Regions from separate parts of the Streptomyces sp. NPDC048277 genome, predicted to be linked through region 2. Evidence: riboswitches for the same ligand, from Rfam matches in the RefSeq annotation. Region 2 holds a riboswitch; each other region holds the start of a gene.
The links. A riboswitch is a leader RNA that binds a small molecule or an ion and turns the genes downstream of it on or off. The one in region 2 is predicted to bind S-adenosylmethionine.
Positions count from the first base shown of each region.

Region 1 (3,570 bases), on a different contig from region 2:
CCCAGGAGCAGCTGCACACCCTCACGGCTCACCACCAGTACGAGCCGGCCCAGGTCGGTCCGGCGGTCGACGAGAACGGTGTCGAGCGCAAGATCAAGGGTTCCGAGAAGCTCCGCGCCAAGCTGAGCAGCGCCTACTACGGCGAGGACAACCAGATCCCGAAGCCCACTGTGGAGGAGTACAAGGAGATCACGAGCGGCCACGGCCACCACTGATCGACGCGTCGCCACGCCACGGCGAAGGGCCCCCGTCCGGTGTACGGACGGGGGCCCTTCGCCGTGCCCGGGGCTGGATAGGGTAGGCCCTGACACTGCCTTTTTCATCGGTACGACGATCAGGAGCGGCCTTATGAGCGCTGTGACCCCCGCTGGAGGCGATATCGCGGCGGGCCGTTCCTGGCCCGGGGTACTGAACGCGCTGCTGTACGGCCAGGACCAGAGCGCCGAGGCGACGGCCTGGGCGATGGACCAGATCATGCGCGGCCAGGCGACCGACGCGCAGATCGCGGGCTTCGTCGTCGCCCTGCGGGCGAAGGGCGAGACGGTCGAGGAGATCAACGGCCTCGTCCGCACGATGTACGAGCACGCGAACGTCATCGAGGTGCCGGGCCGCACGGTCGACATCGTCGGCACCGGCGGCGACGGCGCGAAGACGGTGAACATCTCCACGATGTCGGCGCTGGTGGTGGCCGGCACGGGCGCGAAGGTCGTCAAGCACGGCAACCGTGCGGCCTCCTCCGCGTCCGGTGCCTCGGACGTCCTGGAGAAGCTCGGCGTCAACCTCGACCTGACCCCGCAGCGGGTCGCCGAGGTCGCCGAGGAGGCCGGCATCACCTTCTGCTTCGCCGTGAAGTTCCACCCGGCGCTGCGCCATGTGGGCGCCGCGCGCGGCCAGTTGGGCATCCGCACGGTGTTCAACATCCTCGGCCCGCTGACCAACCCCGCGCGGGTGCGGGCCCAGGCGGTCGGCGTCGCGGACCCGCGCATGGCACCCGTCGTCGCGGGCGTCTTCGCGGAGCGCGGCAACTCCTCCCTGGTCTTCCGCGGCGACGACGGCCTCGACGAACTGACGACGACCGCCACGTCCCGCGTGTGGATCGTCCGCGACGGCAAGGTCACCGAGGAGACCTTCGACCCGCGTGACGTCGGCATCGACCTGGTCCCGGTGGAGGCCCTGCGCGGCGGCGACCCGTCGTACAACGCGGAGGTCGCCCGCAGGCTCCTGGACGGCGAGACCGGCCCGGTACGGGACGCGGTCCTCCTGAACTCGGCGGCGGCCCTGGTTGCCCTCGATCCGGGCCCGGGAACGCTCGCCGAGCAACTCCGCGCCGGCATGGCCAGGGCGGCCGAGTCCATCGACTCGGGTTCCGCCAAGCGGGCGCTGGAGCGCTGGTCGGCGGCGACGCACAAGTAGGGGCCGCGGCCGCCGGGTCGAGGCGCGGTTCGGCACCGCCGGACCGCGCCGTCGCGGCTGATCGCCGTAGCGGCGGAGAAAAGGGAGACTCCCCTGTCCCGTCATCCGGACAGGAGTTGCGCGTCCGCGATCACTTCCCCTACGTTTTTCCCCAGGTCATGAGTGACAGTCATGAGGCCCCGGCCGACTGTCCGGCAACCCTCCGTCCGTGGCGGGGTGCCCCGGGTGAAGACCAGGCCGTAGGCAGCGAGGTCTACGGCAAGCGCGGACCCCTCGACACACCAGGGGTCCTGGTCGTACGAGGGAGCCTTCTGTGAGCAAGCGAATGCGATAGGGCGTAGAGCCCCGCCTCCGCGTACCCCTTTGCACTTTTCCCCGTGTCGTCGACGTACCGTCCGGCGCGGCGGTTCCGCTCACCCTCACAGGAGTTTCGCCATGTCCGTCTCCACCGCTGCCTCCGCCCAGTCCGTTTGTGCCCCCCTGCCCGTTCTGGGCCGGGATGTCACCGTCCCGCTCGTGACCGGCGGCGAGGTCACCTACGCCGCCCTCGACTACGCGGCCAGCGCCCCCGCCCTGCAGCGGGTCTGGGACGACGTCGCGGCGTACGCGCCGTACTACGGCAGCGTCCACCGCGGCGCCGGCTACCTCTCCCAGCTCTCCACGGACCTCTTCGAGAACGCCCGCAGGACGGTCGCCGAGTTCCTGGACTGCCGCCCGGACGACCAGCTGGTCTTCACCCGCTCGACGACCGACTCCCTGAACCTCCTGGCCCGCGCCCTCCCCGCCGACTGCCAGGTCTTCGTCTTCGAGACCGAGCACCACGCCTCCCTGCTGCCCTGGCAGGACGCGCGGGTCACCTACCTCGACGCCCCGCGCACCCCGCGGCAGGCGGTGGCGACCCTGGAGCGCGCGCTCGCCGACCGCGACCCGCACGGCCCGGCCCTGGTCTGCGTCACCGGCGCGTCCAACGTCACCGGCGAGCTCTGGCCCGTACGGGAGCTCGCGGCCGCCGCGCACGCGCACGGCGCCCGGATCGTCCTGGACGCGGCCCAGCTGGCCCCGCACCACCCCGTGTCCGTCCGTGACCTGGACGTCGACTGGGTCGCCTTCTCCGGCCACAAGCTGTACGCCCCCTTCGGTTCCGGCGTCCTCGCCGGCCGCGCCGACTGGCTGCGGGCCGCCGAGCCGTACCTCGCGGGCGGCGGCGCCAGCCGCAGGGTCACCCGGCGCGAGGACGGGGGAGTGGCCGTGGAGTGGCACGAGAGCGCCGCGCGGCACGAGGCCGGGTCGCCCAATGTCATCGGCGCCTACTCCATCGCCTCCGCCTGCAAGGCGCTGACCGAGGCCGGCTTCGACACGCTGGTCGCCCGGGAGCGGCACCTGATCGAGAAGGTGCGGGCGGGGCTGGCCGAGGTCCCGGAGGTACGGATCCTCTCCCTCTTCGGGGACGACGCCCCGCGCGTCGGTGTGATCAGCTTCGTGGTGGACGGCTGGAACAGCTCCCACTTCGCGGCCGCGCTCTCCGCCGAGTACGGCATCGGCGTCCGCGACGGCCTCTTCTGCGCCCACCCCCTGGTCCGCACGCTCCTGGGCTCCGCCCCCCAGACCCAGGGCGAGTGCGGGGCGCCGGAGGCGGCACCGGGGGAGAAGTCCCTCAACGCGATCCGCGTCAGCTTCGGCGCGGGAACGCCGGACGAGCATGTGGAGCGGTTCGTGACCGCGGTGCGGGAACTGGTGACCGACGGTGCGAAGTGGTCCTACCGCACGGAGGACGGCCGCTGCGTCCCGGCGGTGAGCTGACCTACCTGTTTTTAAGGGGCGCGGGGAACTGCGCGACCAGCCACGACGCACCCGCAGGAGACCACACCGCGGGCCGGTGGGGGCTGAGCGCGCAGTTCCCCGCGCCCCTTGCGGGGCGCTAGCTGTCCAGGCCGATCGCGAACGCCGCCTCCAGGTCGTGCTGCGAGTACGTGCGGAACGCGACGTGCGTGTCGGTGCCCTCCACGCCGGGGATCTTGCTGATGCGGCCCGGGATGACCTCGGCCAGGTCCTCGTGCTGCTGCACCCGGACCATGGCGATCAGATCGTACGTACCGGTGACGGAGAAGACCTCGCTCACACTCTCCAGCGCGGCGATCTGTTCCGCGATCTCGGGGA
Region 1 covers NZ_JBEZLQ010000002.1:209,579-213,148, forward strand. The annotation lists gene AB0D85_RS05610 (ubiquinol-cytochrome c reductase cytochrome b subunit) at 1-215, shown strand, start outside; gene trpD (anthranilate phosphoribosyltransferase) at 349-1,413, shown strand; SAM riboswitch class IV at 1,568-1,684, shown strand; gene AB0D85_RS05620 (aminotransferase class V-fold PLP-dependent enzyme) at 1,849-3,213, shown strand; gene AB0D85_RS05625 (Lrp/AsnC ligand binding domain-containing protein) at 3,332-3,570, opposite strand, start outside.
Region 1: it holds a riboswitch for S-adenosylmethionine, as region 2 does, so the genes downstream of both, AB0D85_RS05620 (aminotransferase class V-fold PLP-dependent enzyme) here and AB0D85_RS19305 (putative leader peptide) in region 2, are expected to answer to the same signal.

Region 2 (3,570 bases):
CTTGCGGATGACCGTGCCGGAGCCGATCGTCAGCAGGTCGGTGCAGACCGGGACGGAGTGGGAGAGGATCGTGACCCCCTTGCCGATCCGCGCGCCGAGGGCCCGCAGGTACAGCACGTACAGCGGGGTTCCGGTGAGAAGGACCATCGGGTTGGCGTGCAGCAGCACCTTGACGATCCAGAAGCGCACGTACGCCAGGCCCCAGACGGGGAACTCGCCCGGTCTCCAGCGGCCCACCAGAAGCCATTTCGCGACGACCGGGAACGCGCACAGCGCCACGAAGCCGATGCCTCCGAACAGCAGGGACCGCAGATAGATGTCTGCCACGCCCTTGCCGGTGGCGATCCACTCGTACCCCACGGCGGTGGCGAAACCGGAGACGAAGGAGTAGCCGAGGAAGACCAGCAACTGGAGCGTGCCGCAGAGCAGATGGCTCCACCGGTTGCCGCGCGGCCGCTCGGGCGCCGAGGGGGCGCTCACCGGCTCGGCGGGAACGGGGGCGGCCTCGCCGAGCGCCGCCGCCAGGCTGTGGATCGTGGGGTGCCGGTAGATGTCCCTCATGGACGGGGACGGCAGGTCCGGCCGCTTGCGTATTCGGGCGCAGAACTGGGCCATGACCAGGGAGTTGGCGCCGAGGTCGGTGAAGAAGTTGCTGTCGGCCGGAACGTGCTCGGTGCTCAGGAGTTCGGCCAGTGCCTGCGCCAGCTCCCGCTCGGTCTCCGCTCCCCTGCCGCCGGTGTGACTCGGGACGACCGAAGGTCCGTCCGGCACCGACACGACCTCGGAGGACTGCTCCATCATGCGATCTCCTCGAGAACGTGGATGTTCCTGATCACGAACCGGCGGATTCAGTTTGTCCAGGCAGTGGACCGCATGCCACTTATGTCCCTTGCTCGGCCGTGCCGGAGGACTGATCCAGCGCGCCGTATTCCCCGGGTTTCGCACCGGGACGGGGACCACGAATCACCCGCATGGCGGTCCCCCGGCCGGCAGCGGGGCAGCGCCCCGCAAGGGGCGAGGGGAACTGCGCGCTCAGCCCCCACCCGGCCGCAGCCGGTGTACGGCTCAGTCCCGGGGTACGCCGGGCGCGGCGGTCGTACCGGTCCGCGACAGTGCTCCCGTACGCCCCTGCCGCCGTGTGCCGGACGGTTCGCCATTGACGTACGCCAAAACCGCTCCGTACGATCGCGTCCGGCATTGAGTGTCAGCGTCAAGCCCTGGCTCGCTGACCGGCAACCCTCCCGCGCGGTGGGGTGCTCCAGGTGAAAGCCCGGCGGGATCACCGATGATCCCCGCAAGCGCGTGGCCCCGTGAGCGGGGCCGGAGACGGGGAGGGACCGGCATGCGGCACAGCGGTGACCCGACTGCCTCCTTCGCCGTCGTCTCGGTGTTCTCCCGGCTCTCGCGTCGGCGCCACATCGATCTGCAGCGCTCGACCAGCTGTCTCTGTCAGGTCTGACGAGTCTGCGCGCCACCGGCTGACGTCGAGTCACCGGCCGCGGCCGCAGGCACCTCCCGCCACCGTGCGCGGTGGCATCCACCTGACCCCCGTCCGAACAGCGCTCCCCCGTGACCGGCGGCACGCCGACCGGGGCCGCACGCCCAGGCACGGCCGTGCCCGCACGGCACCCGGTGCCTGGTGACACGAGCAGGAGAACCCCTTCCGTGACCGCACTTCCGGATCTCAGACTTTCCCGCTGGACCGCCCTGACCGCCCTCCTGACCACCAGCGTGCTGCTGACCGCCTGCGGATCGAGCGGCGACGATTCCGGTTCCGGCGGCGGCCGGCCGAAGTCCGGCGGCACCCTGACCTTCGCGGTGGGGTCGGACGCCGGCTGCGTGGATCCGCAGCAGGTCGCCAGCAACGACACCATCTACTCGGTGCGCCAGACCGTGGACTCCCTTACCGACCAGGATCCGAAGACCGGCAAAATCGTGCCGTGGCTGGCGAAGAGCTGGGACATCAGCTCCGACGCCACGACGTTCACCTTCCACCTGCGGTCCGGTGTCACCTTCAGCGACGGCTCCGAGCTGACCGCGCAGGTGGTCAAGGACAACTTCGACGCGGTGCCGAAGCTCGGTGCGCTGGGCACCCTGGCCGAGGGCTACCTGAGCGGCGTCAAATCCACCACCGTGGTCGACCCGCTCACCGTCGAGGTGACCTTCCAGCAGCCCAACGCCCAGTTCCTGCAAACTACTTCGACGCATTCGCTGGGTATCGAGTCCTCGGCGAGCGTGCAGAGGACCCCGCAGCAGAAGTGCAGCGACGGGGTGATCGGGTCCGGTCCCTTCGTGCTGAAGCAGTACGTGCAGAACCAGTCGGTCACCCTGGCCAGGCGCACCGGGTACGACTGGGGTTCCTCGCTGTGGAGCAAGAAGGGCGAGGCGTACCTGGACAAGCTGGTGTTCAAGGTCGTGCCCGAGGCCGGCGTACGGGCCGGCAGTCTCCGGTCCGGCCAGGTGGACGCCATCAGCAGCGTGGGCAGGGCCGACGAGGCGGCGCTCAAGGGCGGCCAGGTCGCCCTGCGGAGTCGGGCCAACCCCGGCGTGGTGTTCGGCCTGGGCTTCAACAACTCACGCCCGGTCCTCAAGGACGCCAGGGTGCGGCAGGCGATCCTGTTCGCCATCGACCGGCAGCAGATCGCCGACACCGTCTTCCCGACCGGCACCAAGGCCGCGACCAGCATCCTCGCGCACACCACGCCCGACTACACGGACCTCGCCGCGGATCTCCCCTTCGCCGCGGCCAGGGCCAAGTCCCTCTTGGACCAGGCAGGTTGGAAGACCGGCGGCGACGGCATCCGGACCAAGGGCGGCAAGAAGCTGAGTCTGACCATCGACTGGATCCCCAACGCGGCCACCAACCAGCCCGCGCTGGAGCTGATCCAGCAGCAGCTCAAGGCCGTCGGTGTCGACGTCGTCCTCAAGCAACTCCAGCTCACCCGGTTCGCCCCGACCCTGCAGTCGGGTGACTTCGACGCGGCGTGGGGCAACGTGACCCGGGCCGACCCGGACATCCTGCGCAGCTCCTTCTCCACCCGGCTGGCCAACTGGTACCGCATCCCGGCGGGCCCGCTCGACACCCGGGTGGCCGGTCAGGCGGCCACCACCGACACGGTGCAGCGCGGGCAACTGGTCGACGACACGCAGAAGCTGATCGTGCAGAACGCCTACTACGCGCCGGTGGTGGAGCTCCAGACCCAGCTTGGCATCGCGAAGAAGGTGCACGACCTGGACTTCGACGCCTCCAGCCGGATCCGGCTGCACGACACCTGGATCGGCTAGACCGTGCGCCGGTATGTGATCAAGCGGCTCGCGCAGGCGGTCGGGGTGCTGTGGGCGGCGTACACGGTGTCGTTCCTCGTCCTCGACTACCTGCCGGGTGATCCGGTGACTGCGATGGCCAGTGCCGGGATGGACTCGGGGCAGGTCGATCCGAAGCAGCTGGCCGCCCTGCGGCACGAGTACGGCTTCGACAAGCCCGTGCTCGTGCAGTACGCGGAGTACCTCGGCCGGGCGGTGCGCGGGGACTTCGGCGACTCGGTGTCCACCGGCAGGCCGGTGACCTCG
Region 2 covers NZ_JBEZLQ010000008.1:99,182-102,751, reverse strand. The annotation lists gene AB0D85_RS19310 (Pls/PosA family non-ribosomal peptide synthetase) at 1-801, opposite strand, end outside; SAM riboswitch class IV at 1,194-1,307, shown strand; gene AB0D85_RS19305 (putative leader peptide) at 1,286-1,459, shown strand; gene AB0D85_RS19300 (ABC transporter substrate-binding protein) at 1,666-3,285, shown strand; gene AB0D85_RS19295 (ABC transporter permease) at 3,289-3,570, shown strand, end outside.

Region 3 (3,570 bases), on a different contig from region 2:
ATGTTCGGTCATTCGGACGTCAGCCGCCTGCGACGGCCGGGATGATGGAGACGCCGGCCCCGTCCGGGGTGGCCGTCTCCAGGCCCTGCTCGAATCGCACATCGTCGTCATTCACGTAAACGTTGACGAACCGGCGCAGCTTGCCCTGGTCGTCGAGAACACGGGCGGCGATTCCCGTGTGGTTCTTCTCCAGGTCGGCGATGACCTCACCGAGGTTCGCGCCTTCGGCACTGACTTCGGCCTGGCCACCGGTGTAGGTGCGCAGGATGGTGGGGATGCGAACGTTGACGCTCACGGTTTGAACCTCCGGACAGGGCGGCGCCCCGGTTTTTTTACGGCCGACTTAGGCGAGCCCGGCCTCGTGGAACGACTCGAGATTGGGCCGAATGGTCGCGGTGAGACCCGTACCCGCGACCGCGTCCAGCGTCTTCAGTCCATCACCGGTGTTGAGTACAACGACCGACTTCGACGGATCAATGAGCCCATTCTCAATGAGCTTCCTGGTGACTCCAACCGTCACACCGCCGGCGGTCTCCGCGAAGATTCCCTCGGTCCGCGCGAGCAGCTTGATCGCGTCGACGACCTGCTCGTCGGTGACGTCCTCCACCGCGCCGCCGGTACGGCGGGCGATGTCGAGGACGTACGGACCGTCGGCCGGGTTGCCGATCGCCAGCGACTTGGCGATGGTGTTCGGCTTCTGCGGCCGGACCACGTCGTGCCCCGCCTTGTACGCGGTCGACACCGGCGAGCACCCCTCCGCCTGCGCACCGAAGATCTTGTACGGCTTGTCCTCGACGAGCCCGAGCTTGATCAGCTCCTGGAGGCCCTTGTCGATCTTGGTGAGCTGCGAGCCGGAGGCGATCGGGATGACGAGCTGGTCCGGGAGCTGCCAGCCGAGCTGCTCGCAGATCTCGTACGCCAGGGTCTTCGACCCCTCCGCGTAGTACGGCCGCAGGTTGACGTTGACGAAGCCCCAGCCCTCGCCGGCCGGGTCGCCGATCAGCTCGGAGCAGAAACGGTTCACGTCGTCGTAGTTGCCCTCGATGCCGACGAGCTCGCCGCCGTAGATCGCGGCCATGACGACCTTGCCCTGCTCCAGGTCGTGCGGGATGAACACGCAGGAGCGGAAGCCGGCCCGGGCGGCGGCGGCGCCGACCGCGCCGGCCAGGTTGCCGGTGGAGGAGCAGGAGAGCGTGGTGTAGCCGAAGGCGCGCGCGGCCTCGACGGCCTGGGCGACGACGCGGTCCTTGAAGGAGTGCGTCGGGTTTCCGGAGTCGTCCTTGACGTACAGGCCGCCGGTGACGCCCAGTTCCTTCGCCAGGTTGTCGGCCTTGACGAGCTTGGTCCAGCCGGGGTTGATGTTCGGCTTGGTCGCCACGTCCGCGGGGACGGGCAGCAGCGGCGCGTAGCGCCAGATGTTCGCGGGACCCGCCTCGATCCGCTTCCGCAGCTCCTCGGTGTCGTAGGCCGAGAAGTCGTACGCGATCTCGAGCGGGCCGAAACACTCCTCGCAGGCGAACACCGGGCCGAGCGGCACCCGGTGGCCACACTCGCGGCAGCTGAGCGCTGCGGCGGGACCGAGGTCTACGGTGGAATCGGTGCTGGTGGCAACAGTCTGCACAGCCATGTGAGGCGAGGCCCTTTCTCCTCATCTTCCTCACGACGCATCTCGCCGTGAGACGGATTTGGCACCTTCCCTAGCCGGGAGCCTCGCGATGATCAACAGTGATCTACGAGTACCGACTGGAGGGTTGCCGGGGCTTCATCGGGCCGTTTCCCTCTGCCCCTCTGGATGAGCTGTATGCGGTTGTCAACACACGGTGACCACAGGACATGCGATGGTCATCGGCGTTGTTCAAGACTGTAACCGAAGGCCAGGACAGTTGAGAGAGTCGTCCGAACCGCGAGATGGATCACACGTGGCAGTGTGGTCGTGACAGTGAGGAGCCGCTGACTGTGCTGGAAGAAGTCGAGCGCTGGCTGGCCACCCGCTCCTGGTCCGTGAACGATCGCCCGCTGCACCGGATACTCGCCGCCAAGCAGCGGTCGGGTCAGTCCGTCTCCGTCGTGCTGCCCGCGCTCAACGAGGAGGAGACGGTCGGTGACATCGTCGCGGTCATCCGCCACGACCTGATGCGGCAGGCGCCGCTCGTCGACGAGATCGTGGTCGTCGACTCCGGCTCCACCGACCGTACGGCGGCGGTGGCCGCGGCGGCGGGCGCGCGCGTCGTCCACCGCGACGAGATCCTCCCCCGTATCCCGGCCGTCCCCGGCAAGGGCGAGGTCCTCTGGCGCTCCCTGCTCGTGACCACCGGGGACATCGTCTGCTTCATCGACGCCGACCTGAGGGACTTCTCCTCCGACTTCGTCTCCGGGATCGTCGGCCCGCTGCTGACCGACCCCGACGTGGACCTGGTCAAGGCGATGTACGACCGCCCGCTCGCCGGCGCGGCCGGGCAGGGCGGCCGGGTCACCGAACTGATGGCCCGCCCGCTGCTGAACATGCACTGGCCGCAGCTGGCCGGTTTCGTCCAGCCGCTGGGCGGCGAGTACGCGGCCCGCCGCTCCCTGCTGGAACAGCTCCCCTTCCCGGTCGGCTACGGCGTGGAGCTGGGCATGCTGGTCGACGCCCTGCACCTGGTCGGCCTGGACGCCCTCGCCCAGGTGGACGTCGGTGTCCGCAAGCACCGCCACCAGGACGGCCAGGCGCTGGGCCGGATGTCCGCCGCGATCTACCGCACGGCACAGCTCCGGCTGGCCCGCGGGCATCTGATCCGGCCCTCGCTGACCCAGTTCGAACGGGGTGAGGACGGCTTCGAACCGCGCACGTACTCCGTGGACACGGAGGAACGGCCGCCGATGGCGGAGATCGCGGAGTACGCCGAGCGCCGGGTGGCGTGACTTCGACGTGCGTTCCGTATACGGCCGCTCGTCGGGCGTAGCCGTACGTTTGAGCGTTTCCGGGCCGGGCTAGGTTGAGGCGTGTGACTCCACCCACGCGTAAACGCGCGGGCTTCCTGCGTCGGCAGCTAGGCCACGTCGCAGAGGACCAGCCCGGCCCTGTTGAGGACGTTCGTCGCGCCGACGTGGTCCGCGTTCGCGGTGAAGCCGCACGCCGTGCATTCGAACTTCGCCTGGGTGACGCGGTTCTCCTTCGCGGCGTGCCCGCATGCGAGGCACGTGCGGGAGGTGTTGCGGGCATCCACTTCGACCACGTGGCGGCCGGCGCTTTCAGCCTTGTTCGCCAGGATCGAGAGGAACTGCGCCCAGCCCGCGTCGAGGATGCTGCGGTTGAGCGCGGCCTTGGTGGCGGCGCCGTTCGGCAGGAAGGCGCCGTTGTTGTCGGGGGCGGGCTTGGGTTTGGGGGTGCGGGTCATGCCCGCGGTGTTCAGTCGCTCGTGAGCGATCGTGTCGTACTCGCGGACCAGGGCGAGTGCGGTCTTGTGGTGGAAGTCGGCGCGCTGGCGTCGGATCTTGGCGTGCAGCTTGGCGACCTTGCGGGCTGCGGCGCGGTGACACTTGCTGCGCTGCCGGGTCCGCGGGGGGAACGTCGCGAGGTGCTGCTGGGCT
Region 3 covers NZ_JBEZLQ010000012.1:176,963-180,532, forward strand. The annotation lists gene AB0D85_RS25930 (MoaD/ThiS family protein) at 20-295, opposite strand; gene thrC (threonine synthase) at 344-1,627, opposite strand; SAM riboswitch class I at 1,646-1,799, opposite strand; gene AB0D85_RS25940 (glucosyl-3-phosphoglycerate synthase) at 1,957-2,901, shown strand; gene AB0D85_RS25945 (transposase) at 3,030-3,570, opposite strand, start outside.
Region 3: it holds a riboswitch for S-adenosylmethionine, as region 2 does, so the genes downstream of both, thrC (threonine synthase) here and AB0D85_RS19305 (putative leader peptide) in region 2, are expected to answer to the same signal.

Region 4 (3,570 bases), on a different contig from region 2:
CCCCCACGGAAAGGGCTCACCCATGCGGGTCTTCATCGTCGGCACAGGCAACATGGCGGGCGGTATCGCCACCCGGGCCCTGGCGGGCGGGCACGCCGTCCGGCTGATCGGTACGGATCCGGCCAAGGCAGCCGCGCTCGCCGACGCCCTGGGCGAGCGGGTGGCCGGGGCCGATGTGGCGCCCGCCGTGCCGGACGCCGTGGGGGCGGCGGACGTGGTGGTGCTCGCCGTGCCGTTCGACGTGGCCAAGCAGGTCGTGACCGAGTACGGGGACCAGCTCGCCGGGAAGACGGTCGTCGACATCTCCAACCCGGTGGACTTCTCGACCTTCGACTCGCTCACGGTGCCCGCGGACAGCTCCGCCGCCCAACAGCTCGCGGACGCCGCCGCGCCCGGCACACGGATCGTGAAGGCCTTCAACACCACGTTCGCCGGTGCGCTGGTCGCCGGTGAGGTCGGCGGACTGCCGCTGGACGTGTTCATCGCGGGCGACGACGCGGCGGCCCGCGACCAGGTGGCCGAGCTGGCCTCCTCCGGCGGCCTCAACCCGGTGGTCGTCGGCGGCCTCCGCCACGCCCGTGAGCTGGAGGGCATCCAGTTGCTGCACATGGCTCTGCAGACACGGCCCGAGGGGCACGGCTGGATGAGCGCGATCAAGATCGTCGCCCCGTGATGCCGTAGCGGCAGCTGAAGTCCCGGTGAACGCCGCGTCCGCCACCCCCGGCCCGTAGTACCTTCCCCACAACAGCCGTGACTCTGGGGGGAGTTACATATGCACGGCACGATAAGCGGGTTCCACTACGGCGCGGTCACTCCGGTGGCGGCCTATCTGATGGCCTGTCTGGGCGCGGCGCTGGGGCTGCGCTGCATCGTCCGGTCGCTGTACCACAACGGGCAGTCCTGGAAGCCCGGTTGGCTGGCCCTGGGGGCGGCCTCGATCGGCTGCGGCATCTGGACGATGCACTTCATCGCGATGATCGGTTTCCATGTCCAGGGGACCACGATCCGCTACGACGTGAGCCTGACCCTGCTCAGTCTGGCGGTGGCGATCCTGGTGGTCGGCATCGGTGTCTTCGCGGTCGGCTACCGGGGCGCGACCGCCGGCACCCTCTGGGCGGCGGGTGTGGTCACGGGGCTCGGTGTGGCGGCCATGCACTATCTGGGCATGGCCGCGCTCCGCCTTGACGGAACGATTCACTACGACCGGTTCACGGTCGCCCTGTCGGTGGTGATCGCGATCGCGGCGGCGACGGCCGCGCTGTGGGCGGCCGTGTCGATCCGGGGCTTCACGGCGAGCCTGGGCGCCAGCCTGGTGATGGGCCTGGCGGTGTCCGGCATGCACTACACCGCCATGGCGGCCGTGAGCGTCGATCTGCACCCGGCGTCCGTCACCGCCTGGTCGAGCGGGTCACCGACGTCGCTGCTGTTGCCCATGCTGCTGGGCCCGGCCGTCTTCCTGCTGCTGGCCGGGGTGGTGGTGATGTTCGACCCCCTGCTGGTCCTGGGCGAGGACGACTGGGACCGCGGGACGGGCGAGAAGGGCGGGCCCGCGACACCGGCCCGGGCGGCGCGTTCACGGCCGCCGGGCCCACGCGGCGGACGCACCCCCCGCAACCGCTACAGCCGTCCGGCCCGCCCTGCGCCCGGCGGCGGGGGCCGGCCCGGCTCGCCGACCCGGGCCGCATCGGCCGCCACGGACCTTTCCGGCGCCCCGGGCGGCACCGGCCCGTACGACACACCCGGCGGCACCGGTCGGCACGGCGCCCCCGCCCGCCCCGCACCCGGCCCACAGGATCGGTACGGCACCCCCTCGAACCCCTACGAGTGGTGACCGCTCAGCCCTCCGCCCGCTCCTCCTCCGGTGCGGCGCGGTGGGTGAGGGGTGCCCGCAGGTCCAGATGCTCGCGCAGGGTCGTACCGGTGTACGCCGTACGGTAGACGCCGCGCTCCTGCAGCTCCGGGATCAGCAGCTCGACGATGTCGTCCAGGCGGTCGGGGATGAGGTACGGCGTGACGTTGAAACCGTCGACGGTGCCGTGGCGCACGTAGTGGGCGAACTTGTCGGCGAGACCGGACGGAGTGCCGACGTGCCCGCGCTGCGGTCCGGGGGCGATGACAGTGTCCCGGCGCGACCAGCCATTAACGTCCGCCTGCTGCCGCCATTCGGCGGCGACCTTGCGCGGATCGGCGATCCGGCGGGCGCCGAAGGAGCCGTCGTTCTCCTCGACGAGCGGGTCCTCGGCGGGCAGCGGCCCGTCTCTGCAAGTGCGTTCGGCGCAGCGGCTACCTCGACCACACCGACCTCCCCCAGTTCTCGGCTTCGCTCGAACCGGGGGACGACTGGGACATCCGCCGAGCCGTCACCTGGGGCACCCCGCCGCGTCGAGGGTTGCCGTCCGGCCTGCCAGGGCTTGATCACCGGAACTCGTGGCTCGGGCGAACCGTGGCTCGGCGTGTCCTACGACGTCGAGGGAGCCGCGAACGGCGGGCCGACAAGGCCTCGGCAAGGGCGCGTTGCTACGGTGCCCCGGTGTCTGACTCCTCACGCGATACCGCAGAAGGCGCCGGCTGGGGCTCGGCCGAACGCGGCGCCTACAAGCAACTGATGCCGGAGCACGTCGAGAAGATCTTCTGGTTCGACCCCAGAACCCTGTGGGCCGCCCGCAACGGCGTGCTGGCGTCCTGGTTCGGCGACCCGACCGGCCGTACCCGCAGCCGCTGGGTGGCCCAGCGGGCGGCGGCCGGAGCGCCCGCCGACAAGGTGATCCGGCGTCATGAGGCGGACCGGTTCTCGTTCATGGTGATCGGCGACACCGGTGAGGGCGACGACTCCCAGTACGCCGTCGTGCCGGGCTTTCTGAAGGCGAGTCAGGACACCGACTTCGCGGTGATCGCGAGCGACGTGATCTATCCGGTGGGCACCACCGACGACTACGGCACCAAGTTCTTCCGCCCGTACCAGGACTATCCGGCGCCGATATACGCGATACCCGGCAACCACGACTGGTACGAGGACCTCGGCGCGTTCATGCGCGTCTTCTGCGAGGACACCCCGCCGCTCCCGCCCGAACCGAAGCCCCGCCCGCTCACCCGGGCCTGGTGGCGCGCCCTGCTGTGGCACCGGCCGCGCCCGGCCGACGAGCAACTCTTGTCGGACGCAAGGAAGTTGCGGCCGACGCAGCAGCAGACGGCCGTACAGCCGGGCCCGTACTGGGCGATCGACGCCGGGCCGGTCCGGATCGTCGGTATCGACACCGGTCTGCTCGGCACGATCGACGCCGAACAGGGCGCCTGGCTGCGCGAGGTGTCCCGGGGGCCGCGCCCGAAGATCCTGGTCACCGGCTCCCCGCTGTACGTGGACGGCGAGCACCACCCGTGCCCGATCGAGGGCGGCGGCACGGTCGACGACATCGTCCGCGACCCGGCCCACCACTATGTGGCGGCGATCGGCGGCGACATCCACAACTACCAGCGCTACCCCGTCGACGTCGACGGCCGCACCGTCCAGTACGTCGTCGCGGGCGGCGGCGGTGCCTTCATGCACGCCACCCACACCATCCCCCCGGTCTC
Region 4 covers NZ_JBEZLQ010000030.1:63,770-67,339, reverse strand. The annotation lists gene AB0D85_RS43170 (NAD(P)-binding domain-containing protein) at 23-673, shown strand; gene AB0D85_RS43165 (MHYT domain-containing protein) at 773-1,831, shown strand; gene AB0D85_RS43160 (hypothetical protein) at 1,836-2,045, opposite strand; SAM riboswitch class IV at 2,322-2,433, opposite strand; gene AB0D85_RS43155 (metallophosphoesterase) at 2,531-3,570, shown strand, end outside.
Region 4: it holds a riboswitch for S-adenosylmethionine, as region 2 does, so the genes downstream of both, AB0D85_RS43160 (hypothetical protein) here and AB0D85_RS19305 (putative leader peptide) in region 2, are expected to answer to the same signal.